Regions from separate parts of the Pedobacter sp. MR2016-19 genome, predicted to be linked through region 2. Evidence: riboswitches for the same ligand, from Rfam matches in the RefSeq annotation. Region 2 holds a riboswitch; each other region holds the start of a gene.
The links. Region 2 has a riboswitch for S-adenosylmethionine ahead of IM793_RS05820 (O-acetylhomoserine aminocarboxypropyltransferase/cysteine synthase family protein). Riboswitches for the same ligand answer to the same signal wherever they lie in the genome.
Positions count from the first base shown of each region.

Region 1: linked by a shared signal. The riboswitch ahead of IM793_RS09835 (SusC/RagA family TonB-linked outer membrane protein) and the one ahead of IM793_RS05820 (O-acetylhomoserine aminocarboxypropyltransferase/cysteine synthase family protein) in region 2 are both predicted to bind S-adenosylmethionine.
Region 3: linked by a shared signal. The riboswitch ahead of metH (methionine synthase) and the one ahead of IM793_RS05820 (O-acetylhomoserine aminocarboxypropyltransferase/cysteine synthase family protein) in region 2 are both predicted to bind S-adenosylmethionine.

Region 1 is NZ_JADCNK010000005.1:221,298-231,513, reverse strand. Features, by position in the region: gene pta (phosphate acetyltransferase) at 1-837, opposite strand, end outside; gene IM793_RS09855 (hypothetical protein) at 1,037-1,255, opposite strand; gene IM793_RS09850 (competence protein) at 1,446-2,123, shown strand; gene IM793_RS09845 (DUF4142 domain-containing protein) at 2,247-2,828, opposite strand; gene IM793_RS09840 (peroxiredoxin) at 3,128-4,396, opposite strand; SAM riboswitch class I at 4,533-4,639, shown strand; gene IM793_RS09835 (SusC/RagA family TonB-linked outer membrane protein) at 4,974-8,141, shown strand; gene IM793_RS09830 (SusD/RagB family nutrient-binding outer membrane lipoprotein) at 8,153-9,589, shown strand; gene IM793_RS09825 (YtxH domain-containing protein) at 9,792-9,992, opposite strand.
Region 2 is NZ_JADCNK010000003.1:239,559-249,774, reverse strand. Features, by position in the region: gene IM793_RS05860 (hypothetical protein) at 133-342, opposite strand; gene IM793_RS05855 (hypothetical protein) at 350-697, opposite strand; gene IM793_RS05850 (menaquinone biosynthetic enzyme MqnA/MqnD family protein) at 712-1,440, opposite strand; gene IM793_RS05845 (histidine phosphatase family protein) at 1,582-2,211, opposite strand; gene mqnE (aminofutalosine synthase MqnE) at 2,317-3,510, opposite strand; gene IM793_RS05835 (hypothetical protein) at 3,856-4,350, opposite strand; gene IM793_RS05830 (PLP-dependent aspartate aminotransferase family protein) at 4,473-5,588, shown strand; gene IM793_RS05825 (hypothetical protein) at 5,779-6,792, opposite strand; SAM riboswitch class I at 7,006-7,116, shown strand; gene IM793_RS05820 (O-acetylhomoserine aminocarboxypropyltransferase/cysteine synthase family protein) at 7,373-8,704, shown strand; gene metX (homoserine O-acetyltransferase) at 8,735-9,793, shown strand; gene IM793_RS05810 (homoserine dehydrogenase) at 9,914-10,216, shown strand, end outside.
Region 3 is NZ_JADCNK010000006.1:153,226-163,441, reverse strand. Features, by position in the region: gene IM793_RS10915 (short chain dehydrogenase) at 1-306, opposite strand, end outside; gene IM793_RS10910 (S41 family peptidase) at 504-2,111, opposite strand; gene murQ (N-acetylmuramic acid 6-phosphate etherase) at 2,301-3,104, shown strand; gene IM793_RS10900 (hypothetical protein) at 3,218-3,784, shown strand; gene IM793_RS10895 (Bax inhibitor-1/YccA family protein) at 3,823-4,578, shown strand; SAM riboswitch class I at 4,692-4,796, shown strand; gene metH (methionine synthase) at 4,962-8,669, shown strand; gene metF (methylenetetrahydrofolate reductase [NAD(P)H]) at 8,736-9,689, shown strand; gene IM793_RS10880 (hypothetical protein) at 9,861-10,163, shown strand.

The DNA.
Region 1 (10,216 bases), on a different contig from region 2:
TGGATAATTGGCTGATAAGTTGGCCTGAAGCGCGCCAATAATAATATCGCCACGATCGCCAGGAGTAACAATAAGCAGGTTATCTTTAATGTGCCTTAAAAAATTGGGTAACATCATGGCTCCTGTTACAAAATTATCAACCTGATTATCCAATAATTCAGAGCCAAAAAGCACTTCGCCACCTAAGGCTAAAGTAATTTCGTTCATGGTTGGACTTTGCAGACCATTTTCAGTTGGAATAACGGCGATAAGCAGTTCCGTCGGCAACTGATTGATTAAAGCTTGTTTAATACGCTCCGCTTCCTCCGGATTCACCATATTGGCCACTACACCTAATACCTGTACATCACGCAACAGGAAGTTCCGGTAGATATTGATGGCTGATTTAAAAAGCTGGCTTGCCGTTTTGTTTTTCCCTGATACCACTATTAAAACAGGTGCACCTAAGTTTTTGGCCATTAAGGCGTTCGATTCGAATTCAAAGGCCATTCCTTCACCTAAAAAGTCGCTGCCCTCAATTACGGTGAAATCGTAGTTATCTTCTAGTTTTTTATATTTACTGATGATGGTATTGATAATCGCTCCGCTATCTTCTGATTGATGGAGCATTTCTTGCCGGGTAAAGGCAAAAGCATCTTCATATTTAACAGGAAGCGAAAAATAATCTAACATGGCTTCTACATGTTCATCTTTTTTATTCGGATCGTCTTGTGCAATAATCGGTTTAAAATAACCTACCTTTTGGGTTTTTGCCAGTAACATATTGATCATCCCGAAAGCAATTACTGATTTTCCTGTATAGGGTTCGGCTGAAGCAATGAATATATTTTTAGTCATAAATAAGGAGCAATGTATAGGAATAACCAATTACGCCCAATATAGTTGGAAATATTTATTTTAAAAACTAAAGTAGGTTAAGTTTTAAAAGGTTACAAAAACCAGTTATTAAATGGGGCTCAAAATAAGGTTTAACGGCCAGAAAAAACTGGATCAATATGGTTTTTAACGTTGGATTAAGCCATTTTTAAACCGTTTTTTACGCATTTGATTCAATTAATAACTTTAACATTTTTAGCCTGTGTAGAATTGGCACATTTACTTTAGCATCAGGATTGAGTTTTAACGGCGTAAAATGGCTCTCCAGAAAATGGGCATAATCGGTAATTACGGTAGCCTGATTCAGATAAATTGGAACCTGTTGCTTGCCGGCTTGGGTAAAAAAATCTTCTAGCTGCTGTATTTCTTGAATGGTCATCCTACAAAGTTATCATTCTATTTTAAGCAGATCGAATTAAATTTATTTGATAGTTGGTATCTGCCTAATGCTCAATCATAATGATTTAAATATTATTCTGATTAGCGCTATAGATTATTTTTGTACTAAAAATTTTAGTTTAAATTTGTGCTTCCCTAAGATAATTGTTTTGTAATTGTGTGGCCAGAGAATGGATAATAGTGAAATAAGAAAAGATCTACATCATGTTGAAATCGCTCCGGTTGTTTCTTCATTTAAAAAGGAGCATTACCGAAAAGAAACGGTGTGGCACCGGGATTGGAAGTTGGCTTTTCCACCTTCGTTTAGAGAGGTTGCCTTTTATGATGCTGCAAATTCCGATACTCACCGGGCAGATATTTTTACACCGTCGGGTTATACCATCGAGTTTCAAAACTCTCCCATAACACCTGCCGAGCTCCATAGTAGGGAAGCCTTTTATCCTAACTTGATATGGGTATTGAATGGTAAAAAATTTAAAGGATTCAAAATATTGAAACATCTGCCAGATGTGGATGATGCGAAACTAAAGGATTATGAGTTTTGTCATTCCGATCACCTTTCAATGGTTAGAAAAGCTGAGGTGATGCAGGGAATACCCAATCCAAAAATACTTAATTTTTACCATCAGGAATTACAAGGGGTTAAATTCACCTCAAACCTATATTCTTTTTGCTGGAAACAACCGCATAGTGTATGGTATTTAGCTACCGCTAAAATTATTGTTGACTTAGGCGGACATTTTTTATATGAACTAAAACAGCGTAAACAACTAAACGGAAATTACCCTTACCTGGAAATGTTAAAGAGAAAAACCTTTATCGATTGGCACACCCCGCCAGAAGTTTAAGATAATATAAGTTAAAAACGCATTTGAGATTAGGATATAGATAGATGAAAAGGGAATTTCACTAATAAAAAAAACGTATTAAAACGCTACACATGGCAGGCGTTTTTAATACGTTCAGCAGTCTTATTTCATACTGTCGTTTATTTTATTGATCATGACTAAATGGCTTTGAACAATTGGTGCAGTTTTAGTTGCAAAAGATTTAAGATCTGCGTCTTTTCCATCTCTTGATTCATCTTCCATTAATTTTAAGGTAGATTTATGTCCATCGACCATTGCGCTTACATAAGCTTTATCAAAATCTGCACCTGTTTTTTTGCTTAGGTCTTCCATTTTTTTCTTGTGCTCATCATCTACTGTACTTGGAAGTGTAATGTTTTTTTGTTTTGCTATGGCCATTAATTCAGTATTTGCCATACCATGGTCTTTAACCATCATGGTTGCAAATTCTTTAACCTGAGGATTACTGCTTTTTTCGAGGGCCATTTTTCCCAATTCTACTTCTGCCATACCACCAACAGCTGCCTGAGTAGTGAATTTGGCATCAGCTTCTTCAACTGCAATTCCGCCAGTTGCTGCAACGTTCGAGGTGGTGTCTTTTGTTCTGTTTAAACTATCGGCATTTTCTTTGGCATCTTTATTTCCACCATTACAAGCCTGAAAGGCCAGGGCAGAAATGGCCATTACATACATTAACTTTTTCATATCCATTGTTTTTGTTGTATATGGATAACATGTTTTAGCGCAAAAGGGTTTTAAGCTTTTAAATATTCGTTGATTCATACCAATAGCCAATTGCTCTGAAAACTAAATAAGTTAATCGGGAGAAATTAATATTATGCCAAAAGTTCCTGAAATGAACTGTCATCATTGAGTTCACTTTGCAGTACACTGCGAGGGATAGTCATTACCTCACAATGAAGATTTTTCTTGCGCAATCCATTTACTTAGACCCTTAAATGAATTCAGGGTGACGATCACGTTAAAACGCCCGGTAAGACTAACTATTTCTTCAACAGCGTATCAATCTCCGCATTAAATTCTTTCACAAATTCATCATAAAATTTACCGGTTGCCGGGCCATTAAAACCTGTATGGATCTGGGCTACATTTCCCTGTTTATCGATGATAATGGTTGTTGGGAAAGATAAAAATGAATCAAGCGCGGGTAACGATTCAGATACCACCTGTTTGTCCGCTGTACCTGCCAATACCTGGTCGTATTCGATACCAAAACGTTCTCTGAAACGGGTCATTACTTTCTTTGCATATTCAGGCTCGGTTGAACGCTCATAATGCAAAGCAATAATTTCTACACCGCGGTTTTTGTTCTTTTTGTACCATGGCGCCATAAAAGTAGCTTCGTCAACACAATTAGGGCACCAGCTACCAGTAATGGTTAAAATCACCACTTTGTTTTTATACTTTTCATCTTTTAGCGAAATCTTTTTTCCATTTAGATCAGGAAAGCTAAAATCAAGTGTTTTGTATCCTGATTTAAGATAAGTAAGCTTGTAAGGATCGGGGAGGGCTGCATCTTTATTTTTGGTTCCGGTAAAAGGCTGACTACCCCTTGCTCCTAAAACTTCACCCTTAATAGCACCATCTGCCTGGAAAGTTCCTTTGTAATAAGCAGGAGAGGAGCCGATAAAACTCGAAAGTTGAAATTCATTTCCTTCTACAACACCTTCCAGATAACGAGAATCGCCGGTTACGCGGAGAAAAGTACCCGTAAGTTTGTTCCCTGCTTGCTTAAATAAACCTACTGTTTTTTCTTCTTTACCATTTGGCGATGTAAAAATCACATCGTAACTACCAGAATAGTCTGCTGTAGCAGGTTTATCAGTTTTAAAACGGTAATTTTTGTGCTCGGCAATAATGACTAAAGGTTTACCAGCTTTATCCTGTTTTCTTAACGTACCCGTTAATTGATTGCCAACTATAGCAAATGCAAGCTCGTTATCAAACTGATCCAGTTTGACAAAAAGCGAGTCGGCAGTTTGTTTTACAGGACCACCTTCGAAACGCTCTTCAGCATTGCGGAAATATAATTTTTGCTGACCGTTTTTTTCGCTGATCTCGAAGTTGAAAGGGATTTCTAATCCTTCCTTTACTTTAGCTATTCCACGCCAGTTACCGGGAGCAACAAATGTTTTTTGGTTTTTCTCCTGAAGTTTTGCTGCCTGTTTTTTTACCAGGGCCGTTTGTTCCTGAGCATAGGTGAAGGTTATTGATATTGCCAGTACGGCTGTTAAAAGGGATTTAAGTTTCATTGGGACTGTGTTTGTCGACTAAATTACTAGACAAAGATATGGATGTATTGTCAAAGAAAAAATATTTCGATAAAAAAACTATAAAAACTATAGGATAAATGGAATTAATTATACCTTTGCCCAAGTTATTTTAAAATACTTATCAAGAAAGGCGGAGGGAATGGCCCTGTGAAACCTTAGCAACCATCTAATTTTTAGAAATGGTGCTAATTCCATCCCAGATGAATCTGGGGTAGTTAAGTCAGTTGTTTGCGCTATCCTAATATAAAATATATGGAGCACTTCTGGTTTAAGAGGTGCTTTTTTTTAGCCCTGAATGCCTTCTTGAAATTAAATTATGCATTAAATAAAATCATTCAAATGAGAAAAACAGACAAGCTAAAATCGCCTTATGTAAATCCTTATGTAAATCCTTGTGTAGACTCCCGAATGCGCTAGTCCTGTTAAAATTGCTCCGTTTTAACAGGCACTTTTGATCTAACCATCCCATTTTATTTTTTTATAAAACACGGTTATTAACCGTTAGGGATTCGTTTTGTCCAAAATTTATCTTTTAACCAATTTTTAAAACACACACATGATCAAATTTTTAAAATCAATGGCATTCATCTTACTGCTCTTTATTACGCAGCAGGTATTTGCTCAAAATGTCACCGTTACCGGAACGGTAAAGTCGGCAGATGGCGAGACACTGCCCGGCGTTTCTATATTTATCAAAGAAACCAGGCAAACTACCATTTCTGATGGGAAAGGTGTTTTTTCTATCAGTGCGCCTGATCAAGGTACTTTAGTATTTTCTTATATCGGTTTTAAAACCCAGGAAATACAAATCAATAAAAATGCCGGGCCGATTTCGGTCATTCTTCAATCAAGTGATAATGCGTTGGATGAAGTAGTGGTTACCGCCTTGGGAATTTCGAGGCAGAAAAAATCGCTCGGTTATGCAGTTCAGGAATTAAAAGGACAAGATCTGGCCGAAGCTAAAGAATCTAACCTGGTAAATGCACTGGCTGGAAAAATAGCCGGAGTTAGGGTAACGAACAGTCAGGGGAGCATGGGATCATCACGCGTAGTCATCAGAGGAGAAACATCTATAGCCGGAAATAACCAGCCATTATTTGTGGTTGATGGGATTCCGGTAGATAACTCTCAGTTGAATTCTGCAGGGGCAAGAGATTATGCGAATGCCATTTCAGATATCAATCCAGAGGATATAGAATCAATTAGTGTGCTAAAAGGACCAAATGCAGCGGCATTATATGGCTCCAGGGCTGCCGCAGGGGTGATCCTGATTAAAACCAAAACAGGTAAATCGAAAAAAGGATTGGGCATTGATATTAACTCCAATGCCGTTTTAGAAACATTGCTCACCCTGCCAGTTTATCAAAATGCTTTTGGTCAGGGATCAGAAGGGAAGTTCAGTTATGTGGATGGCGCAGGTAAAGGTATTAATGATGGGGTAGATGAGAGCTGGGGGCCAAAACTGGATGGAAGATTAATTCCGCAGTTTTTTTCAAAAGGAGTTGCGGTTCCATTTATAGCCCATCCGGATAACGTACGCGATTTCTTTCAAACCGGATATTCATTAAATAATGGGGTATCGGTCGCAGATGCAGGCGAAAGGTACGATTACCGCATCTCCTACAATAACCTGAAACAAGTAGGCATTGTGCCGAATTCCGGACAGGGTAAAAACTCATTTGTATTAAATACGTCACTAAAGATAACACCAAAACTAACCTTAACGGCTAATGCGAATTATAGCAAACTTAATTCAGATAATTTGCCTGGCACAGGAGGTTCACGTTCAACAAGTACCATGTTGCAGTTTACGTGGTTTGGCCGTCAGGTTGATATTAACCAGTTAAAAAACTATTTGGATGAAAATGGAAAAACGTTTAACTGGAATAACAGCTATTACAGCAATCCATATTGGATAGCTTACGAAAATACAGTTTCGCAGAACCGCAGTCGCATTATCGGTAGCTTAGCCCTTAATTATAAGATTATTGATGGCCTTGATTTCAATTTCAGATCGGGTACGGATTATTACAACGACAGGCGTAAAGTTAGAATCGCTTATGGTACGAACGGAACACCTTTTGGCTCTTACACAGAGAGTGCCTTTACGGTAAGCGAGAATAATACCGATGCAACCTTAAACTTTAACAAGCAGTTAAATGATGATTTTAGCTTAGAATTATTGGGTGGTGGTAACATCCGCAGGCAATATATTGAGCAGAATGATCAAAGTGCACCTAAACTAGCCATCGCAGGACTTTATACCCTTAAAAACTCTCGTGATCCCCTGATTTCATCTAATAATTTATCGCGTTTAAAATCATATAGTGTTTATGCATCAGGTCAGATCGGTTTCAGAAATTACCTTTTCGCCAACATCACGGCACGTAACGATTGGTCGTCTACCTTACCAGCACAGAACAGGTCTTATTTTTACCCGTCATTTAACGGAAGTTTTGTAGCAACCGAAGCCTTTGATATTAAAAGTGAAGCCCTTAATTATTTGAAAATACGTGGGGGCTGGTCTAAAGTAGGTAAAGATGCAGATCCTTATCGTTTGATCAATACTTATGCGTTTAGTGCGCCTTTTAACGCAAACCCTCAACTTACCACAAGTAATATCGACCTTAATCCTAACCTTAAACCAGAAACTACCACTTCAACAGAACTGGGTGTTGAGGCTGTTTTCTTTAACAAAAGGTTACGTTTAGATTTAAGTGCATACAATACCAATAGTTACAATCAGATTTTGGCAGCCGATGTAAGTCAAAGCACCGGATTTAGCTCAAAACTGCTTAATGCCGGAAAAATAAACAACAAGGGTATAGAAGCACAATTGGGCATCACCCCAATCAAAAAAACTTTTACATGGGATATTGATTTCAATTTTGCAGCAAACAGGAGTAGGGTAATTGAACTCGATGCAGAGAAATTATTAACGAATTACATTGTAGCTACCAACTCAGCGCAGGTGATTGCTACCGTTGGACAACCTTATGGATCACTTTTCGGAACAGCCTTTTTAAGAGATGGCAATGGAAATATTATTGTAAATGCCACAGGTGCACCAGCAACAAACCCAACCAAACAGGTATTGGGAAAATATACACCAGATTGGATTGGCGGGGTATACAATACCTTTACGTATAAAGGTATAAGTTTAGGCGTACTGGTTGATGCGAGTATTGGTGGTTCTATTTACAACGGTACTTATGCAACAGGTACTTATACTGGAGTTTTAGCCTCTACACTGCCAGGAAGAGCAGCTGAATATGGCGGAATCTCCTATTATTATCCTGGTAACGATAAAGCCAACGGAACAGTACGGGTAAATGGAACAGCTCCGACAGGTGTAACGGTTTATGATGACGGAATTGTTTTTGATGGCGTAACTGCCGATGGTAAACGCAATGAAAAAGTGTTACCTGCCCAACAATATTATAAATCGTTCAGGAATATCGATGAAGCAAATATATTCGATGCCTCTTACGTTAAGCTTCGTGAAGTTAAGCTTAGCTACAATTTGCCGGCCAAATGGCTCCGTCCGTTAAGTTTGCAAGGCGTTTCAGTATCACTTGTTGGCCGTAACCTTTGGATTATTCACCGCAATACCGTAGATATTGATCCGGAAGTAGCCTTTAATACTGGCAACGGACAGGGGTTGGAAAGTTTATCTAATCCAAGCACACGCAGCTATGGTATCAACCTGTATGTTAAATTTTAAATATTCCCATCATGAAAAATAAAAAACTATATATACTAGCCATTCTGGCAATTGCATTTTCATCTTGTAATAAAGAGCTCGATGATGTGAATATTAATCCGAATGCTCCAGAAATTCCACAACCCGATTATTTACTTACTGGCACTACTAAAACTACAGCCGATACGTACTGGGGGGTAACCAATAATATGAACTCGAGCTTGCTTTTTGTACAACATTGGGCTAAGGTTCAGTATACCGAAGAAGATCGTTTTATCTTTTCGAACAGTAGCTTTACCTCTTTATGGTCTACTGGATACGCACAAAGTATTGCTGGCTTTAATAAAATTATCGAATTGGGCGATGCACAAGGCAATCCAAACTATAAAGGAGTTGCACTTGTATTAAGGTCGTGGGTATTTTTATTACTTACCGACGCTTACGGGGATATACCATATTCACAAGCTGGAAAAATTAAACAGTTTGTTACGCCAGTTTACGATAAACAAAAGGATGTTTATTATGGTATTCTTAACGATTTAAAGACTGCTCAGGCAGCTTTGGATCCAGCTTCAGGAAAAGTTATAAGCGGAGATGTGATTTATAGCGGCAATATTGCTTTATGGAAAAAGTTTGCCAATTCTTTACGTCTTCGCATCGCTTTACGCATTGCGGATAAAGAGCCAGCTAAATCTAAGCAGGTAATTGATGAAATACTTGCAGAAGGTGGCACTTATATTAATAGCAAATCGGAGAATGCACAACTTTTCTACAGTGATTCGCCACAGCAAAATCCGTTAGCAGCATCATTCGAAACCAGGAATGATTACCGGATCAGTAAAACCATCGTAGATAAACTTTTTGCGCTAAATGATCCAAGACTACCAGTTTATGCAAGCAAAACTGATAATGCAACACCTCAAACGTACGTAGGTATTCCGAACGGCTCAACAAATTCAGAAGCCAGTGCAATAGGTTTGGCAAATTCCTCAAGACCAGGAACTTATTTTTTAGCACCAAAAGCACCTGCTGTGATTTTTAGCTATGCCGAATTGCTTTTTGATAGGGCTGAAGCTGCTGCGAGAGGCTTTACTACCGAAAATGCAGCTGATCTGTATAAACAGGCCATCAGGGCATCATTTGATCAATACAGTATAGGTGGAAGTGCTGTTGATGATTATATTAATCAGGCTTCAGTACAATATGATGCTGGTAATTATAAAAAATCAATTGGTGAGCAAAAATGGATTGCTTTGTTTGGTCAAGGATTGGAAGCCTGGGCCGAGCAGAGAAGATTAGATTATCCGCAATTAACTGCATCTGTTAATACCGTTTTGAGTGGTAAAATTCCGGTGCGTTTTATCTATCCTGGTACAGAACAATCTTTAAACGGACAGAATTATAAAAATGCGGTAAGCAGTCAGGGTGCTGATTTATTAACCACCAAACTTTGGTTTGATGCTTTTTAATGCCGTGATACAATGTTATTAAGTTAAGAATTTTTAACCACAGATGCGCACAGATAAACACGGATTATATCTGTGTGCATCCTTTTTATCTGTGGTTAAATTATAACTATAAACAAAAAACGTCCCGGTTTTAAATCGGAACGTTTTTTTATCAGAGAAATAGATATTTAGCCTCTTCAGGCTCTTTATTTCTACAAGCTATTCATCTGGATAAATCTTCTGCGGCATTACTTACCCTTGTTTTCAGGTCTTCCGTATAACCTTTTGCTTTATCTGCCCATTGTGGTGCACGATCCAATAATTCGTCAACGATAGATTGTCCGGTAATTGGATCTTTCTTCGTGATATATTTTACGCCTGCATATACTGCAGCGCCAATAATTGCTGTTTTTAAAATTCCCATGTTCTTTTCTTTTTTAGTTAAACATTTTGAGTTCGTTAAAAGTTTTAGACGATTCTAAATAACTGTTGTTACAAATCGGCTTAATTGACGATGCAGTAAACGTGTTATTTTTTAACAAAAGCACGTAAACAACAGAGAATTGCGATCATATTAATCTGTGTCTCCTGGTAAATTATGCATCAGCGTGGTTGATTAAAAACCAACTGATAAACATAAATCAATCT
Region 2 (10,216 bases):
CTGCGCATAATGGATTGCTTTTTATTAATGCGTCGAAATGTTCTTAGACTCCGCGCTCATACTGACATAGGAAATAATTTGTTTAATTTTTAAGCAGGCTGTTAGCCTTTTGCCTTTATTGTTAAACAGAGTTTAACATTTGCCTTTTAGAAATTCAAATTTAGTACCCGCTACAGCATTCCTAAACATGGCATCATTTTCCTTGTCAACCGTGCTTATATGAATATTACCTTCTTTGCAAATTAAACCGAGCATACTTTGAGATTCATCAGTAGAATAAACATATTGAACAATACCATTTGTACTTATCAAATCCGAAAGGTACTTAACAAACTGAATCATATTTTGCTTATTTAGGATTAAGCCTCCCTTTAAAATCCTTACCTATATCTTCATTTTTGAGAAATTCCATCCCCTTTTTAAAGTTTTTATATTTTTCTTCCCGAAATCTCCATGCTAACTTCTCATCTCCCAAGAATATAAAACAGTCTGATTTTATCCCCTCTAAAAGATGATTGAGTTCTTCCCCTAGTGCTTGAATATGTTTTTTATTAGTTTTTGATGCTATCGTTAAAATATAATTGGCGAAGGTTTCCGGATAGAAATAATCATAATCTTCAATTTTTTCATTAAAATTCCTCTGCGGAAATATTGGATATTTCGCAAGACATTCCTTCCTTTTAATCTTTTTAATCACCTTATAGCTGTTTTTTAAACTAGCTGCTCAATATACCCCAAAAACAGATTAAGCGCTTTCTTTCTGTCATCGGTAACCTCAAATTGAAGTTTATGGTAAAGGTAATCTTCCAGATCGAAATTCAATACCTCCGGTAACTCTTGCAAAACTTCTTTTCTATGATCAAGGCCAAATTTTAAAGCGGCATTAAATTCATCTTTAAAGTCCTGCGAAATCTCTTTGTTGGCCACCCAGGCTGCATACATAAAGGGTAATCCGGTAAAGTTTTTCCACTCCTCACCCATATCATAAGCGTAAGCAAAATCTTCTTTTTTACCAAATGTCCTGTCTCCTATTAAAACAAAGGCATCTGTTTTTGCAGTTGGATCAGTCGTAAATTCCACTTCTTTTTTCCAGTAGAATTTCAGTAAAACTTTGGCTAAATTGTTTGATGTACGGGAATGGGCATCCAGCCTCACCGTTTTAATTTCCTGGGCAGGAACTTCACTAAAGATGAATACAGAGTTTACACCTCCATCACTTCCGATACAATAATCAGCCACAATATTGGCATTTGGAACCAGAGGAATAGCTGCAACCGGCATTAAGCCGATATCAGCCTGACCGTTAATTACTTTAGCTGCACAATCAGAAGGGATATCTAAACTTAAATCAATTTTATTTATAATGTCCGAATGCTCTAGTCCGTATATAAAAGCTTTAGTGTTGGTATAAGCAACAGCCGATATTTTAATCTTATTCAAAGTGTTATGTTTTGCGCTTCGCGTTTGGCGTTAAGCGTATTATTCAATTACTAAACCGTCTAAATGGACGGCCTCCGCCATGGTTCGTGTCCTCACGAACAATTGCTTATTTCGTTTCGTGGAGACACGAAACGGGGCCGTTTATTCCCCAATTACTAAACTATCTAAATGTACGGCGCTGTTAAATTCGAGTACGGTAAATTTTCCATCTTCGAATCCCATTTTATAAAGTACGGTATTCTGGTGTGGGAATTCTGTCATCAGGCTTAATGGTTTGCCTAATAATAAGCAGAGGAAAACACGCATTGCTCTACCATGCATGCAAAGTAAAACCGTTTTTTCTTCAGGCCGGGTCATTAGAACATCCATCGGTTGTTTTAAACGTTCATAAACATCCTGAACGCTTTCGCCACCTTCAAAATGAGCAGTATAATCTCCATTCTCCCAGCTCTGTAACATCTCACGGAAAGCATCACGCGCATCTTCAGTATTCGGTTTTCCCTCCCAAACACCCCAGGCCAACTCATCTAGTCCCGAAAGCTTTTCCCAGGGTAATTTAGCATCTATAAATTTTTGAACAGTTTGCCAGGTACGTTTTAAATCAGAAGTGTAAATCTTATCAAAAGGAATATCCTTATATTTTTGATAAAAAGCCTCTGCCTGTGCCCTTCCCAAATCATTTAAGTCAGAATTTACACCTCTGCCCTGTACTATGCCTTGTCTGTTCAATTCCGTTTCGCCGTGGCGTATGATGTATATTTCTTTAACCATTAAATGGGATTTTTTGGATTATAAGATTGCAGGATTAACGTTTTTTATTTATTATATTTTTTGAACCTCGCGAAAAGATCTTAAAACCCTGTCATCATAACAATTCTAATTCACTACTGGTAATTTATAATATTGCGGTTTCTTCTCTTCTTCGAAAACAACCTGCTCGAAATCCGTAACCACATTATATAGAGTATCGCGCTCTATTGCTTTTCTGCCTACCTGCTTGATCAGATTAACCAGCTCTTTAGTGCTCATTGCAGGCGTTTGTTCTTCTGCGCCGGCCATGGAATATATTTTTGTAGTATCATCCAAAGTACCGTCGATATCATCCACACCGTAATTTAAAGATAACTGAGCAGTTTCGCGACTGATCATCGCCCAATAAGCTTTAATATGATCGAAGTTATCCATATAGATACGGGCAATGGCATAATTTCTTAAATCTTCAATTACCGACGATTCGGGTACATTGCTCATCTGGTTATTTTGATTTCTGAATTTTAATGGAATAAATGTCTGGAAGCCACCTGTGCGATCCTGCAGTTCACGGAGTTTCTCCATGTGATCTACACGGTGCCAGTATTTTTCGATATGTCCATAAAGCATGGTCGCATTACTGCGCATGCCCAGTTTGTGCCATTCTTCATGTATATCGAGCCATTGCTGGCCGGTACATTTATCTTTGGCAATCTGTTCTCTGATTTCAGGGTGAAAAATCTCTGCCCCTCCACCTGGTATTGATTCCAACCCAGCTTCTTTCATCAAACGCATGCCTGTTGCATAATCGATTTTAGCTTTTTTGAAAATATAGTGGTACTCAACAGGCGTTAATGCTTTAACATGCAGATCAGGACGATGCTGTTTAATGGCTGTGAACAAAGCCGAATAAAATGCCACATCGTATTGTGGAAGCACCCCTCCTACAATATGCACCTCCGTTACCGGTTCACCATCGTATTTTTTAACGATATCGAGCATTTGCTCCATCGTTAAAGCCCAGCCTTCTTCTTTTTGTTTAATTAAACGAGAGTACGAGCAAAATTTGCAGTCGTAAACGCAAAGATTGGTTGGTTCCAAGTGAAAGTTTCGGTTAAAATAAGTTTTATCGCCGTGTTTTTTCTCACGGATGTAATTGGCGAGGACACCGAGGTAACCTAGTTCAGCCTGTTCATAAAGGTAAACACCTTCATCAAATGTAATCCGTTCTCCGTGAAGAACTTTGTGTGCTATGTTTTGTAATTCAGTTGATAAATTGGTATCAGCTAATATTTGTTCAACTTGCTCAGTTGTATTCATTCCTGATTTATTTTGAACAAAAATACAATAATGGGGCGATTTGAAAATCATTTTCTTGTAACAAACCGTGATTTTTGAATGTCAATCTTAATAATTAACCACAGATGAACACGGATAAACGCAGATATTGATTGCTTTTATTTTGTAAAATCTCTTGGCATCGTCATCTCGACTGGAACGCAGTGGAATGGAGAGATCTATCTTTATAGATTTCTCGACTTCGTTGCACTTCGCTCGAAATGACGACGCTTTAGAGGAAACTATAAAGATAGATCAGTAACGGTTACAAAAAAAGCACCTCTTTTCAGAAGTGCTCTTATTATGTTTTTTCACAGGTAAATCTAATTATCTCGCTGCAGGCGTAAAGGTTAATACGATATTTGCAGTTTTACCACCAAATTCGATTGGCGATTTTAAGATCATTTGTGTGCTTGAAAGATCAGTTAACACTAAACGATAACCTTCTGTTACGTTTTTAGCTTTATCACCTTCAAATATTTTTTTGAACTGGAAAGTCTGGTCTTTAGGTGCAGCCGACCAGAATATAGTCTGCATTACCGAACCACAAGTGCTTGATGCTGGTAAAGTGTAAGAACCATTACCACTATTGGTTAAATTCCATGTACTTCCCTGGAAACATTTGTAAGATTTCTCTCCAAATAATCCTTGAACAGCGCCATCAGGCAATCCTTCTAAAGCTACATTACTCACTACCCATTCGCGAACAACTGTACCTCTGCTACCTGTTACTCCTGCAGTTACTCTTTTTGCAGTATTACAACTTTGTAACATTACTAAAGTAGAACATGCTATTGCGATAGCTATAAATAATCTTTTCATTTTTTGTTTAATTAAATTTCGACAAACTTGTTACATAAATCTTGCCAAAACCATTACGAACCTTAAATTAGCGCCAAATTATTAAATTGCTCCCGATATCATTTCGATTAAAATTAATTATTATGAAACCCGAAACCCTTGCTATTCACGCTTCTAATCTTGTAAAAAGTACTACAGGCGATGTTACGCCCCCGATTAATCTATCTACCACTTTTTTTCGTGGCGAAGATGGTGGTTATCCCGGTGGGCACATGTATAGCAGGGTAAGTAATCCAAACCGGTCTGCTTTAGAAAACACTATAGCAAAATTAGAATATGGCGAAGATGCTGCTGCTTTTTCTTCGGGTAATACCTGCGGATTAGCCATGTTTCAGGCTTTAAAACCAGGTAGCCACATTATAGCACCAGATGATATGTATTGGGGCATAAAAAAACAATTACTTACTATTTTTAACGATAGTTTGGAATTTGATTTTGTTGATCAAACGGATTTAAATCTGATACAATCAAGCATTAAGCCCAATACTAAACTGATCTGGATCGAAACCCCTTCTAATCCATTACTAAAGGTTACAGATATTGAAGAAATTGCCAGAATTGCTAAAGCAAAAAATATCACCCTGGTTTGCGACAGCACCTTTGCCTCTCCAATTTTACAGAATCCAATATTATTGGGTGCCGATATAGTAATGCACAGCAGTACCAAATATTTAGGAGGCCATAGTGATGTGCTTGGTGGGATTTTAATTACGGCCAAAAAAGATGAATTATGGGAGCGCATCAAAAACATACAACAAACCGGTGGTGCCGTACCCTCTCCTTTTGATTGCTTTTTATTAACCCGTAGCATTAAAACCCTGGCTTACCGCATGAAAGGCCATTGCGAAAACGGCAAAAAAGTAGCCGACTATTTAAACGGACATCCGAATGTTGAAGCCGTTTTTTATCCTGGGTTGGAAAGTCACCCACAGCACGAAATTGCAAAAAAACAGATGAAAGATTTTGGCGGGATGATGTCGTTTTTAGTTAAGGGCGATGCTGAAGCTGCTCATAAAGTGGCAAATAAAGTTCAGCTATTTGCACAGGCTACCAGTTTAGGTGGTGTAGAGAGTTTGATAGAACACCGTTATTCAGTAGAAGGACCGGATAGTAAAACGCCAAAAAATTTACTCCGTATTTCAGTAGGATTAGAGCATGTAGACGATATTATCGCCGATTTAGCGCAGGCGTTAGGTTAAAGTATAAAACCTATGAGGTCTTTAAGACCTTATAGGTTTCTAGTTATTTCGAACCTTTGTTGCTAAACCCGATTGCAGCGATATCCTTTTTGGCTGTCACCCTGAGCGAAGTCGAAGGGTAGCCAAAAAGATAAAGCGTAAAGCGGGACTGCAATCTCCTAAGGACTACAGTACCCTAATTTTCCAAAACTTACTTAGGATTACAAATCGTGGTCAACTTTAACGAATAGTTAGCCTCCAGTGGTTCGTTAGTTTGCGCTAAACGTTGAGAACCGGTATTGGCAGGACAAGCAATATCCCCTGCTGCATCATAAACCAATTTATTTCCATCTGCTAATAATCCTTTTGGTACATAAACCTGCACTTTGGTAATTGAATAACCAGAAGGAAAATAACGTACATAATAACCATCAGGGTGTTTCGTCCAGATGCCACTTGGCACATCACTTCTTGGTGGAGCCATCCCCGCTATAATAGCATATCTTTCCATGTCGGCATAAGTATAATTCCCAGACGACACCAGTTGACGGATATTATTTTCTGCTTCAAAAACAGCCCTCACACCTGAAGGTAACTGGTCCTTAGCTTTTTCCATTACATCGAAAGGTAAAATGCCTAAAGCGCCACCTTCCAATTGGGTAAGTTGTTTTGTCGTTAACAATTTCATTGCAGTTACTTTCACTTGTCCGTTAAAATCGGCAAATTTTGTTCTGGCAATAATGGTCCAAAGTAAGGCCTGGATATCATGCTGTTCTACTTCCGGATGTTTCTCTGCACTTTTCAATATCGCAACTACAATTTCTTCTTTCGAGCCCAAAACGGGGGCAAACATGTAACCATCGCCCTTTGATGGCGCGAAAGTTCCGGCTTTTAAACAGTAACTTTTATTCGTCATTTCGTACAATCCTTCGCAAAGAACAAAACCACCCTCAGGATTTTTCGGCAATAAATATAAAGGCTGTGCTATTAATTTTGAAGGATTAACAAAGTCGGGCATTTTTTCGCCTTCCCTGTTTACATCTTCAAAACTGGTGGTAATGGCAGCTGGCTGCTTTAAAAACCTGTCTACACCTAAAGCTTTAGCACCCTGCGCAGTGCCGACTTTTAATAATTTATCTTTTAAGCCTCCGAATTGGGCGTTTGCATTAGTTAAACACATCCCCGTGAATAGCAGGCCTAAGCCTAGAACTGTTATATTTTTCATCATAATTATATTTAGATAGGTCACACAAACTTAGAATTTTAAGTGTTAATTTTTATATTAAAAGTTTTAATTTGCCGCAATACAATAAAATACATTACTCATTCCCAAACGATTAACAAAAATTCAAAATTTTATTTTGTGTATTAAAATTAAATTCAGACATTTGAAATATTATTTGGTAGAAAGCTAAATAAAAGTCAATCTTCACAGGTTGATTTATAAAGAAGTGGCGAGAGACTGGCTCGATGACCCACTGGCAACCCTCAGAAAGAGAAGGTGCCAATTCCTGACCGGATAACATGGTGTTATCTGGAGATATAAATTAGAACTGATGAAAACATTAAATCTTCAATCGCTAAGCGAACCCAGTGCAAACCTTAAAAATTTAGAACAAACTTCTATTTCTACTTTTTTCAATAGTTGTGCAATTACTTGTATGTGCTGTTGCATACAGTAATCTAAAAAATCTTCCTTTTTTGTTTCTTTCAAACTGGAAGGTCCCGAAACATCGGGATACGCCCTGCTAGGTTTTAGAATCAACCTAAATCACTACGTCTCATCAATAAATAAAACAGAAATCATGTCAACATCATATAAATTTGAAACTTTACAATTACACGCTGGCCAGGAAATAGATCCAACAACAGGCTCGAGGGCTGTGCCGATTTACCAAACTACTTCTTACGGATTTAAAAACGCTGAGCATGGCGCCAACTTATTTGCTTTAAAAGAGTTTGGCAACATTTACACCAGGATCATGAATCCGACTAATGATGTTTTCGAAAAACGTATTGCAGCTTTAGAAGGTGGTGTAGCTGCTTTGGCGGTAGCTTCAGGACAGGCCGCACAGTTTATTGCATTGAATAACATTTTAGAAGCCGGCGATAGTATCGTTTCTTCTTCGCACATTTACGGTGGAACTTATAACCAGTTCAAAGTTGCTTTTAAACGTCTGGGTATCCATGTCGATTTTGCGAATCCAGATGTGCCTGAGGAATTTGAAGCTAAAATAACAGATAAAACCAAAGCCATTTATCTGGAAACCATCGGCAACCCGGCATTTAGTGTTCCTGATTTTGAGAAAATCGCTGCAATTGCAAAGAAATACGATCTACCTTTAGTTGTTGACAATACTTTCGGCGCAGGAGGTTATTTATTTAAGCCTTTAGAACATGGAGCAAACATTGTGGTAGAATCTGCAACAAAATGGATTGGCGGACATGGAACAAGCATTGGTGGTGTGATCATTGATGGCGGAAACTATAACTGGGGTAATGGTAAATTCCCTCAATTCTCTGAACCATCAGCAGGTTATCATGGTTTGGTTTTCAGCGATGTTTTCGGCATCGGTGGGCCATTTGGCAACATCCAGTTTATCATCCGTGCACGTGTGGAGGGATTAAGAGATCTTGGTCCTGCCCTATCCCCTTTTAATTCTTTCCTTTTATTGCAGGGCTTAGAAACCTTATCGCTCCGTGTACAACGCCACGTTGACAATGCCCTTGAACTGGCTACCTGGTTAGAAAACCATCCATTGGTTCAGGAAGTACAATATCCAGGATTAGCGAGCAGCAAATACAATAGCCTGGCAAAAAAATATTTAAGTAACGGTTTTGGCGCAGTTTTATCTTTCGAATTAAAAGGAAGTAAAGAAAATGCCACACAGGTTATAGATAATTTAAAACTGGTTTCTCACCTCGCAAACGTTGGCGATGCAAAAACGTTGATTATCCAGCCATCGGCAACCACACATCAACAATTGAGTGAAGATGAGCAATTAGCCGCAGGTGTAAAACCAAACGCATTACGGGTTTCAGTCGGTATTGAGCATATCGATGATATTAAGGCCGATTTCGAGCAGGCTTTTGCATCTATAAATGTTCAGATCCCTACAGAGAGTTTATCAGCCTAAGCCCGTTCATTTTCCGAATACAATAAAACAATGAGTACAGCATCAACGTATAATTACAATAAACAGTTCAAATTAGAGAGCGGAAAGAAAATCCGCAACCTGCAAATTGCTTATCAAACTTATGGCAAATTAAATGCAAATAAAGATAATGTAATTTGGGTTTGCCACGCACTGACTGCCAATGCTGATGTTTTTGAATGGTGGGAAGGTTTGTTCGGCCAAAATGCTTTGTTCAACCCGGAAGAGCATTATATCGTTTGTGCCAATGTTTTAGGCTCGCATTACGGCAGTACCAATCCATTAAGTACCAATCCGGTAACGGGCTTGCCTTATTACCTTTCGTTTCCGCAGTTTACGATCCGGGATTTAGTATCGGCCCACCAGTTATTAGCTGCACATTTAGGTATTGATTATATTAAATTATTAATCGGTGGCTCTTTAGGTGGGCAACAAGCTGTAGAATGGAGCATTTCGGAACCTAATAAAATTGAAAACCTGATTTTAATTGCGACTAATGCAGCGCATTCTCCATGGGGCATCGCGTTTAATGAAAGTCAGCGTTTGGCCATTACCACAGACAGAACTTTTTATGCCAACCAACCAAACGGTGGTAGCAAAGGTTTAAAAACCGCCCGTAGCATTGCACTTTTAAGCTATAGAACTTATAGTGCTTACGGCAGTACACAGTTAGAAAGTGTAAACGACAAGACAGACAATTTCAGATCTTCTTCTTATCAGAACTATCAGGGAGAAAAGCTGATCAACCGCTTTAACGCTTACAGTTATTATTATTTAACCAAGGCAATGGATAGCCACAATGTGGGCCGTAACCGCAAAAGTATTGCAGATGCACTAAAACTAATTACGGCAAATACTTTAGTAATCGGGATAGAAAATGATGTTTTGTTTCCATTATCGGAGCAGAAATATCTGGCAGATCATATCCCTGGGGCAGAATTTTGCGCCTTGCATTCTGATTATGGACATGACGGTTTTTTAATCGAAACAGATGCTTTGACTAACGTAATCGGAAACTTTATGAAGGAAAGCCGTAATAAAAAAATCATCAAATTACAGCATACTGCCTAAAGAGGTAGAGGGTTGAAGGTATAAAGGTAGAAGGTAAAAACTCGATACCAGAAAAAATTTAAAAAAATAAGAACAGCTATATCGGTGTAATCCACCCATCTGTGTAATCACTTTATAACAATGAGTAAGAATTTAAAAATCGGTTTATTTGGTTTCGGAGTTGTAGGACAAGGTTTATTGGATATCATCCAAAGCCAGAATCTGAACTTAGAGATCATAAAAATCGCAATAAAAGACCCAAGAAAGAAACGTAGCCTCAACAAGGATCTGTTTACTACTGATCGCAACGAAATATTGAACAATACAGAGATCAACACGATCGTAGAATTAATCAATGATGCTGATGCTGCTTACGAAATTGTAACTACTGCATTAAAAAACGGCAAAAATGTAGTCTCGGCCAATAAAAAAATGATCGCCACA
Region 3 (10,216 bases), on a different contig from region 2:
ATTGATATAATGCTGACCTATAAGCACCAGGTTAATCTGTCCCAATAATTTATCCAGTAAGCCGCTCTTAAATACTTCGCCCGTCATCTGATTTACAGGCGCAAAGGGGCCTTTACCGCTAGTACTGATCAGGGCATCGAAAGCACCAATCTGCTCGAACATATTTTTAATCGATGTTTCATTGGTAATGTCAACCTGGACATCCCCCTTGGTATTTCCTACACGGATAATCTCGTGTTTTTGCGCAAAAGCTTCAGTTACTTTTTTGCCCAGTGTGCCTGTTGCGCCTACAATTATTATTTTCATCTAAGCTGTTTAATGTTTAATTACTGATTTAGCATTGTTATTAAACATCAGGGTGTATTGAAATGTTTGTATGGTGTCAATCGTGCAATACCATTTCAGCTTTGAGATTGGTAATCAATAGGTCAATATGCAGGGAGGTTTACGGTGATAGCATTCGCATTTCGCCACGCAGTAATGCCAATCTCTTTATGTCTGTTTTATTGAAGGTTAAGGAGTGCTTGTCTTACCGCATTATCGGTTTGGTTTGCAGCCTTATAATAACCAACATCGCCCAGATAATAGCGACAAAGCAGAGCTTTGAGATCATTTAAAATTACATTTTTCGAATTGTACAGTTGAAAGCGATCTATTGTTATGTTTTTGCGCTGAAGAAATCCGATAAAGTCCTTAAAGTCGTTATCGTTTATGGTGAAGATATTGATATTCTGTTCTACAAAACTGGCGCTGTATTTATTGGTAAGTACATTAAACACGTAATCAGAAAGTATTTTCTTACTCACCAGATTACTGTAAAACTTATTGTAGCCATTTGTATCTAATTTCACAAATATATCTGGTTGGATACCGCCAATTGGTTTAACTTTTTTGTTCGACTGAATATTTACGCCTTCAGTTTTCTCAATAGAATCCTGAAAAGAGGTCCGGTCTCCGGTCAACTCTCCATCGGTCATACGTTCATCCAATTCGTGTTTGTAGGCGTCGTAACCTTTTTTATAAGATTTTTGGATACTCCGGCCAGATGGGGTATAATATCTTGCAATGGTTAAGTTCAGTGCAGAGCCATCGCCAAAAGCAAATTGTTCTTGTACCAGTCCTTTTCCAAAAGAGCGGCGGCCAACAATAATTCCGCGTCCTAAATCCTGAATGGCTCCAGCTACAATTTCACTGGCTGATGCGGTATTTTCATTAATCAGTACAGCCAATTTGCCATTTTGAAAGGCGCCTGTGCCGGTGGAGAAATAATCGGTACGTGGCTCATGCTTGCCCTGTGTATACACGATGAGTTTGTTCTCGCCCAAAAATTGATCGGCCAGGCCGGTTGCTGCTGTAAAATAACCACCCCCGTTATCGCGCAGGTCAAGAATCAGTTTTTTCATGCCCTTTGCTTTTAGGTTATTGGCTGCAGCAGAAAAATCGTTGTCAGTATTGGCGCCAAACTTACTGATCCGAACATAACCAGTTTCGTTGTTAATCATATAGGCTGCATCAATACTGCTTACGTTTACTTTACCACGGGTAACCATAATGCGGTTACTTTGTGGCGCTCCCGGGTGTAAAAGCACTACGCTCACGCCAGTTCCAGATTTACCTTTAAAACGACCTGTAAGTTGATCTTTGGGTAGGTTTCGGCCACTTACTACTGCGGTATCGATACTCAGGATCTTATCGCCCAGTTTAATTCCCGCCTGGTATGCTGGTCCATCTTTAACCACACCGGTAACCATCATGGTATCGTTAAGCATGTAATATTCTATGCCTACGCCTTCAAAATTTCCTTCCAGGTTATCGGTCATATCTTGCGCATCAGTCGGAGGCAGGTAAACACTATGTGGATCGAGTTGATGTAGAACACTATCGATAGGTAAGTTTTGAAGCGAATCGGTATTGATGTCATCAACATAATTGCCGTTGATGATGTGTAAGATTTCGTTTAATTTTTCGTCGCTGTTATTGGCTAATTGAGGACTTTTTTTAACGCCAAAGCCTTGATCTTTAATGAATTTTAAGCCCAAAAACATCCCCACTATTAAAATTACAGAATAGCTTACAGCGATCAATATGTTGTTGCGGGTGTTTTTTTTCATTGGCGTTAACGCAAATTTATGAAAATTAGCGAGTTGATATATTTTTTAACCGCATTTTCATGTCTTTTGTTTATAATATTTAACATTAATTAATGCAATGAAGTGATTGGTTAAAATTTATGTCAGATTTTTTGAATGTATAGCGTAGTTTTTAAAAAGAATTTACCGAATTTTATCAAAATTAAATTTATGAATAGAGTTACCGAGCAAGAATCTAACTATGACCACATTGATCAGATGTCGGTGTTAGAAGTTTTGCAGGGCATTAATAACGAAGATAAAACGGTAGCGTTTGCAGTCGAAAAATCTTTGCCTCAAATCGAAAAATTAACATCGGCCATTGCCGGGCGAATGAAAAAGGGCGGCCGTCTCTTTTACATAGGTGCAGGTACAAGTGGTCGTTTAGGCGTGGTAGATGCTTCAGAATGCCCGCCTACTTATGGTGTTCCTTTTGATTGGGTTGTAGGGATTATTGCCGGCGGAGATACAGCGATTAGAAGAGCGGTAGAATTTGCTGAAGATGATGCCGAACAAGCCTGGAAAGATCTTAAGGAATTTGATATTAATGAAAAAGATTGTTTAGTTGGCCTGGCAGCGTCAGGTACTACGCCATATGTAATCGGTGGATTAAACACGGCACGTAAGCATGGTATTTTAACAGGCTGCATTGTTTGTAATGCAGGCGGACCTATTGCTGCAGAATCGGATTTTCCGGTTGAAGTGGTGGTTGGCCCTGAATTTATTACCGGCTCCACCCGCATGAAATCCGGTACGGCGCAGAAAATGGTATTAAATATGCTAAGCACTACTGTTATGGTTCAGCTGGGGCGTGTAGTTGGAAATAAAATGGTCGATATGCAGTTAACTAACCATAAGTTGGTCGATCGAGGTACACAAATGGTGGCCGACGAACTGAATATTGGTTATGATGAAGCCGCCGAGTTGTTAACCCGTTATGGAAGTGTGCGAAAAGCAGTTGAAGCAGGGCACTAAGAAATGAGAGAAGGATAGATTGAGTGAATGAAAGAATTAGTGAGTGATAGCATGTAAGAGTAGCATTAATCATTCCCTCATTCAAAACTCGCTCATTCAATAATTAGAAAATTATGCACGAAATTGAGCCTTATTATCAGTGGAGAGATGATTATATTTCGGCAGAAGATGAGCGTTCGCCATTTTACAATACCGAATATTCAGAACTTTACTTCGATAAGCAGATTTACAATTTTTTACTGCACCCACAATGGGATGAGTTTGGTTCGAATACGTTATACATGAAGGTGTTATATGCTGATTATGACCGCAGTTATGCCATTATCGAATTTATCGGCGAGTGGAATGATGCTATTAACAACGATATTATGCTGATGAAGCGCGATATTTTAGAGCTGATGATGGATGAAGGCATTAATAAGTTTATCCTAATCGGTGAAAATGTCCTGAATTTCCATGCCTCTGATGATAGTTATTACGAAGAATGGTTTCAGGAAGTAGAAGATGGCTGGATTGTTGGGGTGAATTTTCAGGATCATGTAATCACAGAGTTTAGGGATAATAACATCGATTATTACATTAACTTTGGTGGTGCATTTGATGACTTGCCCTGGCGAACATTAAAACCACTGCAGTTCTTTAAAAAAGTTGAAGAATTGCTGACAAAAAGATTAAACTAAATATTTATTTTTATATAGTTAAATACACAAAATTTAAAATGGAACAACAAAATTATCAATATCAGGACAACAGTGTTTTTGTACAGGAAAAATCTGTTTCTAAAAAATTCTTTGCAAACGTTTTCTTATGGATGTTTGTGGCGTTGAGTTTATCAACTGTAGCAGCTTATTTATTTGGCACCAATGAGCAGTTAATGCAATACCTTTTAAATATTAATCCAGCAACTGGTAAAGTGAGCATGTCGATTTTCGGTTATGTAGCGATGTTCGCACCACTCGGATTGGTTTTATTAATGGGATTCGGTTTAAGCAGATTATCATTGCCAGCATTAATTGGCGTTTTTGTCCTTTATTCATTATTGACTGGAGTGAGTTTAAGTTTTATCTTGTTAACCTATACTTCAGGTTCAGTAGTGAGCTGTTTTGCAGGAGCTGCCGGAATATTTGGAATTATGGCATTCATGGGCTACACCACCAATATTGATCTAAGTAAATTTGGGCCGATTTTAATGGTTGGCGTAATTGGTTTAGTGATTGCCAGTGTAATTAATATGTTTGTTCAAAGCGAACAATTCAGTTTGTTTATGGCATTTATTGGTATTGCAATATTTACGGCATTAACAGCCTATGATGTACAAAAAATAAAAAGAATTGGGGAAGGGATCGAAGCTAGCGGCGAACAGGTTCTTCAGATTGAATCTAAAAAAATGGCAATTGTAGCAGCGTTGTCTTTATACCTGGATTTCTTAAATATCTTCCTTTTCTTACTTCGTATTTTCGGAAGCAGAAAGTAATCACTAACAGAACAATATTCTTAAGGCTGCGCAGTTTTGCGCGGCCTTTGTAATTTTATTTGGCAGCAAGGCGATAAATTTTGGAATTGATGTTGCTTTGTTGCATTTTTGTATGCTTATTAAGAAAGACGGAGGGATTAGACCCAACGAAGTCTTAGCAACCTGTAACCATACAAGGTGCTAAATTCTATTCTGCAAATAGCAGAAACAGATAAGTTTAGGATTACGATTCACGTACCAACTTTTTAAATAAGCTATTTAAGTATCAGGTATAAAGTATCAAGTATCAATCAAATCTGGTTAGGTACTATGCTTATTATCTGCGGTTAGGACGCATATCAGGAATCTTGATACTTGCTACTAACCACTTGCTACTATAACAAATGAGCATAAGAGAAGAATTAGAAAAACGTATTTTGGTGATTGACGGTGCAATGGGCACCATGATTCAGCGATATACCTTAACCGAAGAAGATTTTAGAGGGGAACGATTTAAAAACCATCCCTGTGATGTAAAAGGCAATAACGATTTGCTCAACATCACACGTCCGGATATTATTAAAACAATACACTTGGAGTACCTGGCCGCTGGTGCCGATATTATTGAGACTAATACATTCAGTACGCAGCGCATTTCCATGGCCGATTACCAGATGGAAGACCTTTCTTACGAAATGAGTTTTGAAGGTGCACGCGTGGCAAAAGAAGCTGTTAACGAGTTCATGGCTGCAAATCCAGACCGTAAATGTTTTGTTGCCGGTGCCATTGGCCCAACTAACCGCACCCTTTCCATGTCACCAAATGTTAACGATCCTGGTTTTAGGGCAGTTTATTTCGATGAGTTGGAAGCAGCTTATTATGAACAGGTACGTGGTTTAGTAGATGGTGGTTCTGATGTATTATTAATCGAAACCATTTTCGATACCTTGAATGCTAAAGTGGCTATTGTAGCCATTAAAAAATACGAAGAAGTAATTGGGCGTAAACTGGAGATCATGATTTCTGGTACCATTACCGATGCTTCCGGTAGAACACTTTCGGGGCAAACTGCCGAAGCTTTTTTGAACTCTGTAATGCATGCAAAACCATTAAGTATCGGTTTTAACTGTGCTTTAGGTGCCAAAGAAATGCGTCCGCACATTGAAGAGTTAGCGGCAAAAGCAGGCTGCTATGTTTCCGCCTATCCAAATGCGGGTTTGCCAAATGAGTTTGGTGCTTACGATGAGCAGCCGCATGAAACCGCACATCTGGTTGATGACTTTATTGCTTCCGGTTTTGTGAATATAGTAGGAGGTTGTTGTGGCACCACGCCAGATCATATTGGCTGTATTGCTAAAAATGCCCGAAAAGCTGAGCCCCGTAAAATACCGGTTCTTGAACCATACATGCGTTTAAGCGGATTGGAGCCTGTAACCATCACCCCAGATAGTATTTTTGTAAATATTGGTGAAAGAACCAATATTACCGGATCTCCAAAATTCTCCAAACTGATTTTGGGTGGCGATTATGAAGCCGCATTAGCCGTTGCTTTGCAGCAAGTTGAAGGCGGTGCACAGGTAATCGACGTAAACATGGATGAAGGGATGCTGGATTCGGAAGCGGCAATGACCAAATTCTTAAACCTTATTGCGTCTGAACCAGATATTGCCAAATTGCCGATCATGGTCGATTCATCTAAATGGTCGGTTATTGAAAATGGCTTAAAATGTTTGCAGGGAAAAGGAATTGTAAACTCGATTTCCTTAAAAGAAGGAGAAGATAAATTCCGCGAAAGTGCCCGCAAAATTATGCAATACGGCGCCGCGGTTGTGGTAATGGCTTTTGATGAGCAGGGACAGGCCGATAATTACGAGCGTAGAAAGGAAATCTGTAAAAGAAGTTATGATATTTTGGTACACGAAATTGGTTTCCCGCCAGAGGATATTATTTTCGACCCAAATATCTTGACCGTTGCAACCGGATTGGAAGAGCATAATAATTATGCCGTCGATTTTATAAATGCCACCCGTTGGATCAAAGAAAACCTGCCTCATGCGAAAGTGAGTGGTGGGGTTTCTAATATTTCATTCTCTTTCAGGGGAAATAATACTGTCCGCGAAGCAATGCACTCCGCATTTCTTTATCATGCCATTCAGGCCGGTTTAGATATGGGGATCGTAAACGCTGGAATGTTGGAGGTTTATCAGGAAATTCCACCCGAATTATTAGAAAGGGTAGAGGATGTGCTTTTAAACCGAAGAGACGATGCCACGGAGCGATTGGTAGAATATGCCGATACCGTAAAATCAAAAGGTAAAGAGGTGGTTAAAGATGAAGAGTGGAGAAAAGGCCCTGTTGAAGAAAGATTATCCCACTCTTTAGTAAAGGGAATTGTGGAGTACCTGGACGATGATGTGGAAGAAGCCAGACAAAAATATGCCCGGCCGATTCAGGTAATCGAAGGACCATTAATGGACGGAATGAATATTGTCGGTGATCTTTTTGGTGCCGGAAAAATGTTCTTGCCCCAAGTGGTAAAATCGGCAAGGGTAATGAAAAAAGCGGTGGCCTATTTATTGCCGTTTATCGAACAGGAAAAACTGGATAATCCTGATCAGGATCAGAGTTCATCTGCGGGAAGGGTCTTAATGGCCACCGTGAAAGGCGATGTGCACGATATTGGTAAAAACATTGTGGGTGTGGTATTGGCTTGTAATAACTTCGAGATTGTTGATATGGGTGTGATGGTTCCGGCACAGGAAATCATCAAAAAAGCCAAAGAAATAAAAGCTGATATTATTGGTTTAAGTGGATTGATTACACCATCATTGGATGAAATGGTTCACTTTGCAAAAGAAATGGAGCGCGAAGGTTTTACCATTCCATTAATTATCGGTGGAGCTACTACTTCAAGGATACACGCTGCAGTAAAAGTAGCACCGAATTATTCAGGTCCTGCCATCCATGTACTGGATGCTTCCAGAAGTGTTACCGTTTGTAGTACTTTAATGAATCCTGATACGAGAGATGAATATATTGCAGGAATTAGAGCCGAGTACGATAAAGCCCGCGAAGCACATTTAAATAAGCGATCTGATAAGCGTTTTAAAACGTTGGAAGAAGCCCGAAATAATAAGTTTAAGATCGATTTTCAACCCAACTTACCTGTTCCGGAATTTACAGGTACAAGGGTTTTTGATAATTATCCATTAGAAGAACTGGTTCCCTATATCGATTGGACGCCATTTTTCCATACCTGGGAGCTACGCGGAAGTTATCCGAAAATTTTCGATGATAAAAATGTTGGTGATGAAGCAAAGAAACTTTTTGATGATGCACAGACTTTATTAAAACGCATCCTCGACGAAAAACTATTAACAGCAAGAGCAGTAATCGGCTTTTGGCCGGCAAATGCGGTAGGAGACGATATTGTTTTGGATGTAAGAGGTAAAATGGAAAATGGAAGTGAAGACCCATCATCCATCTTACATCAACCATCTTCCGTTACGATTCACACTCTTCGCCAGCAGGCCGAAAAAGTAGATGGGCAGCCTTATTATGCTTTATCTGATTTCATTGCACCGAAAGAAAGTGGTATTCAGGATTATTTTGGTGGTTTTGCTGTAACTGCTGGTATCGGGATTGATGAACTGGTAAATGAGTTCGAATCCAATTACGATGATTATAACAGTATCATGGCTAAAGCACTGGCCGATCGTTTAGCTGAAGCATTCGCTGAGCGGATGCACGAACGTGTGCGTAAAGAATACTGGGGTTATGCACAGGATGAAAACCTGAGCAATCAGGAACTGATAAAAGAAGAATACGCAGGTATCCGTCCGGCGCCAGGTTATCCTGCCTGCCCTGAGCATACCGAAAAAGGCACTTTGTTCCAATTGCTTGATGCAGAGAATAAAATCGGATTACACTTAACAGAAAGTTATGCCATGTATCCGACAGCTGCGGTAAGTGGATTTTATTTCGCACATCCGGATTCGAGGTATTTTGGATTGGGAAAAATTACCAAAGATCAGATTGAAGATTACGCCATCAGAAAGAATATGCCAATTGAAGAAGTGGAGCGGTGGTTAAGTCCAAATTTAGCATATTAGCCCCGGCCCATTAAGGGGAGGGAATTACATACAAATTAAATTTAAGGCCCCTTTAGGGGTTGGGGTATGAAGATTACAGACCATATAAAAAACGCAAAGGGTAAAACCTTGTTCTCTTTTGAATTATTGCCACCTGTTAAAGGGCAAAGCATACAATGGATTTATGATGCCATAGAGCCACTATTGGAGTTTAATCCTCCTTTTGTTGATGTAACCTCGCTCCGCGAGGATTACATTTATAAAGAACAGGCAAATGGTTTGCTACAAAAGGTATCTTATCGTAAACGTCCGGGTACCATTGCCATTTGTGCAGCCATTATCCATAAATATAAAGTTGATGCCGTTCCGCATCTTATTTGCGGTGGATTTACCAAAGAAGAAACCGAAAATGCATTGATCGATCTACAGTTTTTGGGGATTGATAACGTTTTGGCTTTGCGTGGCGATGCCCGTAAGGCAGATGGGAATTTTGTACCAACTCCAGGCGGACATTGTTACGCTACTGACCTGATCGAGCACATCAAGAACCATAACGAAGGTAAATTTCTGCACGAAGATGTAGAAACTTTTAAAAGTGATTTTTGTATCGGTGTCGCTGGTTATCCGGAAAAACATTTTGAGGCCCCTAATATGAGCACGGATTTCAAATACCTTAAAAAGAAGGTAGAGGCAGGTGCGGAGTTTATCGTAACGCAAATGTTCTTCGACAACCAGAAGTATTTCGATTTTGTAAAGAAATGCAGGGAAAACGATATTAACATTCCGATTATTCCTGGATTAAAGCCGATTAGCACCTTATCGCAGTTAAATGTGTTACCTAAGATTTTTCACATCGATTTACCTGATGAATTAACCGATGCGCTATCTCACGCTAAAAACAATAATGAGGCAAAAGAAATTGGTACGGAAGCGATGATCAAACAGTGTAAAGAACTGATCGATTTCGGTGCTCCGGTGCTTCACTTTTATACGATGGGCCGCCCTGAGCAAACCAAAAAGATCGCGAAAGCTATTTTTTAATAAAAGACCACGCAGTTTTCTAAAACCTGCATGGTCTGATCCAAACCATAATTGGAAGCTAGCCTTGTTCTCGTAAACTTGTGGATAGTATCTGGCCAATATTTCAAATTCTTACAGAACTTTAACCTTAAAATTATTGTTTTAAAGCTGAGCAGCTTTATATTTGTGACAATGAAATTGAATGCTTTTAAATATGTGGTCGTTATCTGTGTTACTTTAGCCTTGTTTTTTAAGGTAAGTAATATGATCTCTTATTTAAGCTATTCTACCGATAATGTTGAAGTTTTATCTACAAACGATGACGCGACAGAGAAGGAAGAAAAGAAAGTAGAAACCGAATATGTAGTACAACAGATTGTGTTTCATGAAACGTTATATTTTCCGCTTCAAACTTCAAAAAAGATACTCATTCCTGGTCATTTTTTCCAGTTGGCATACTTCCCTGAAGTTCTAACTCCACCACCCTCCGTATAAACATATTTTGGTGTTTATTTTTTCTGCAAGTCCTGTGGAATAAAGAGTCTATT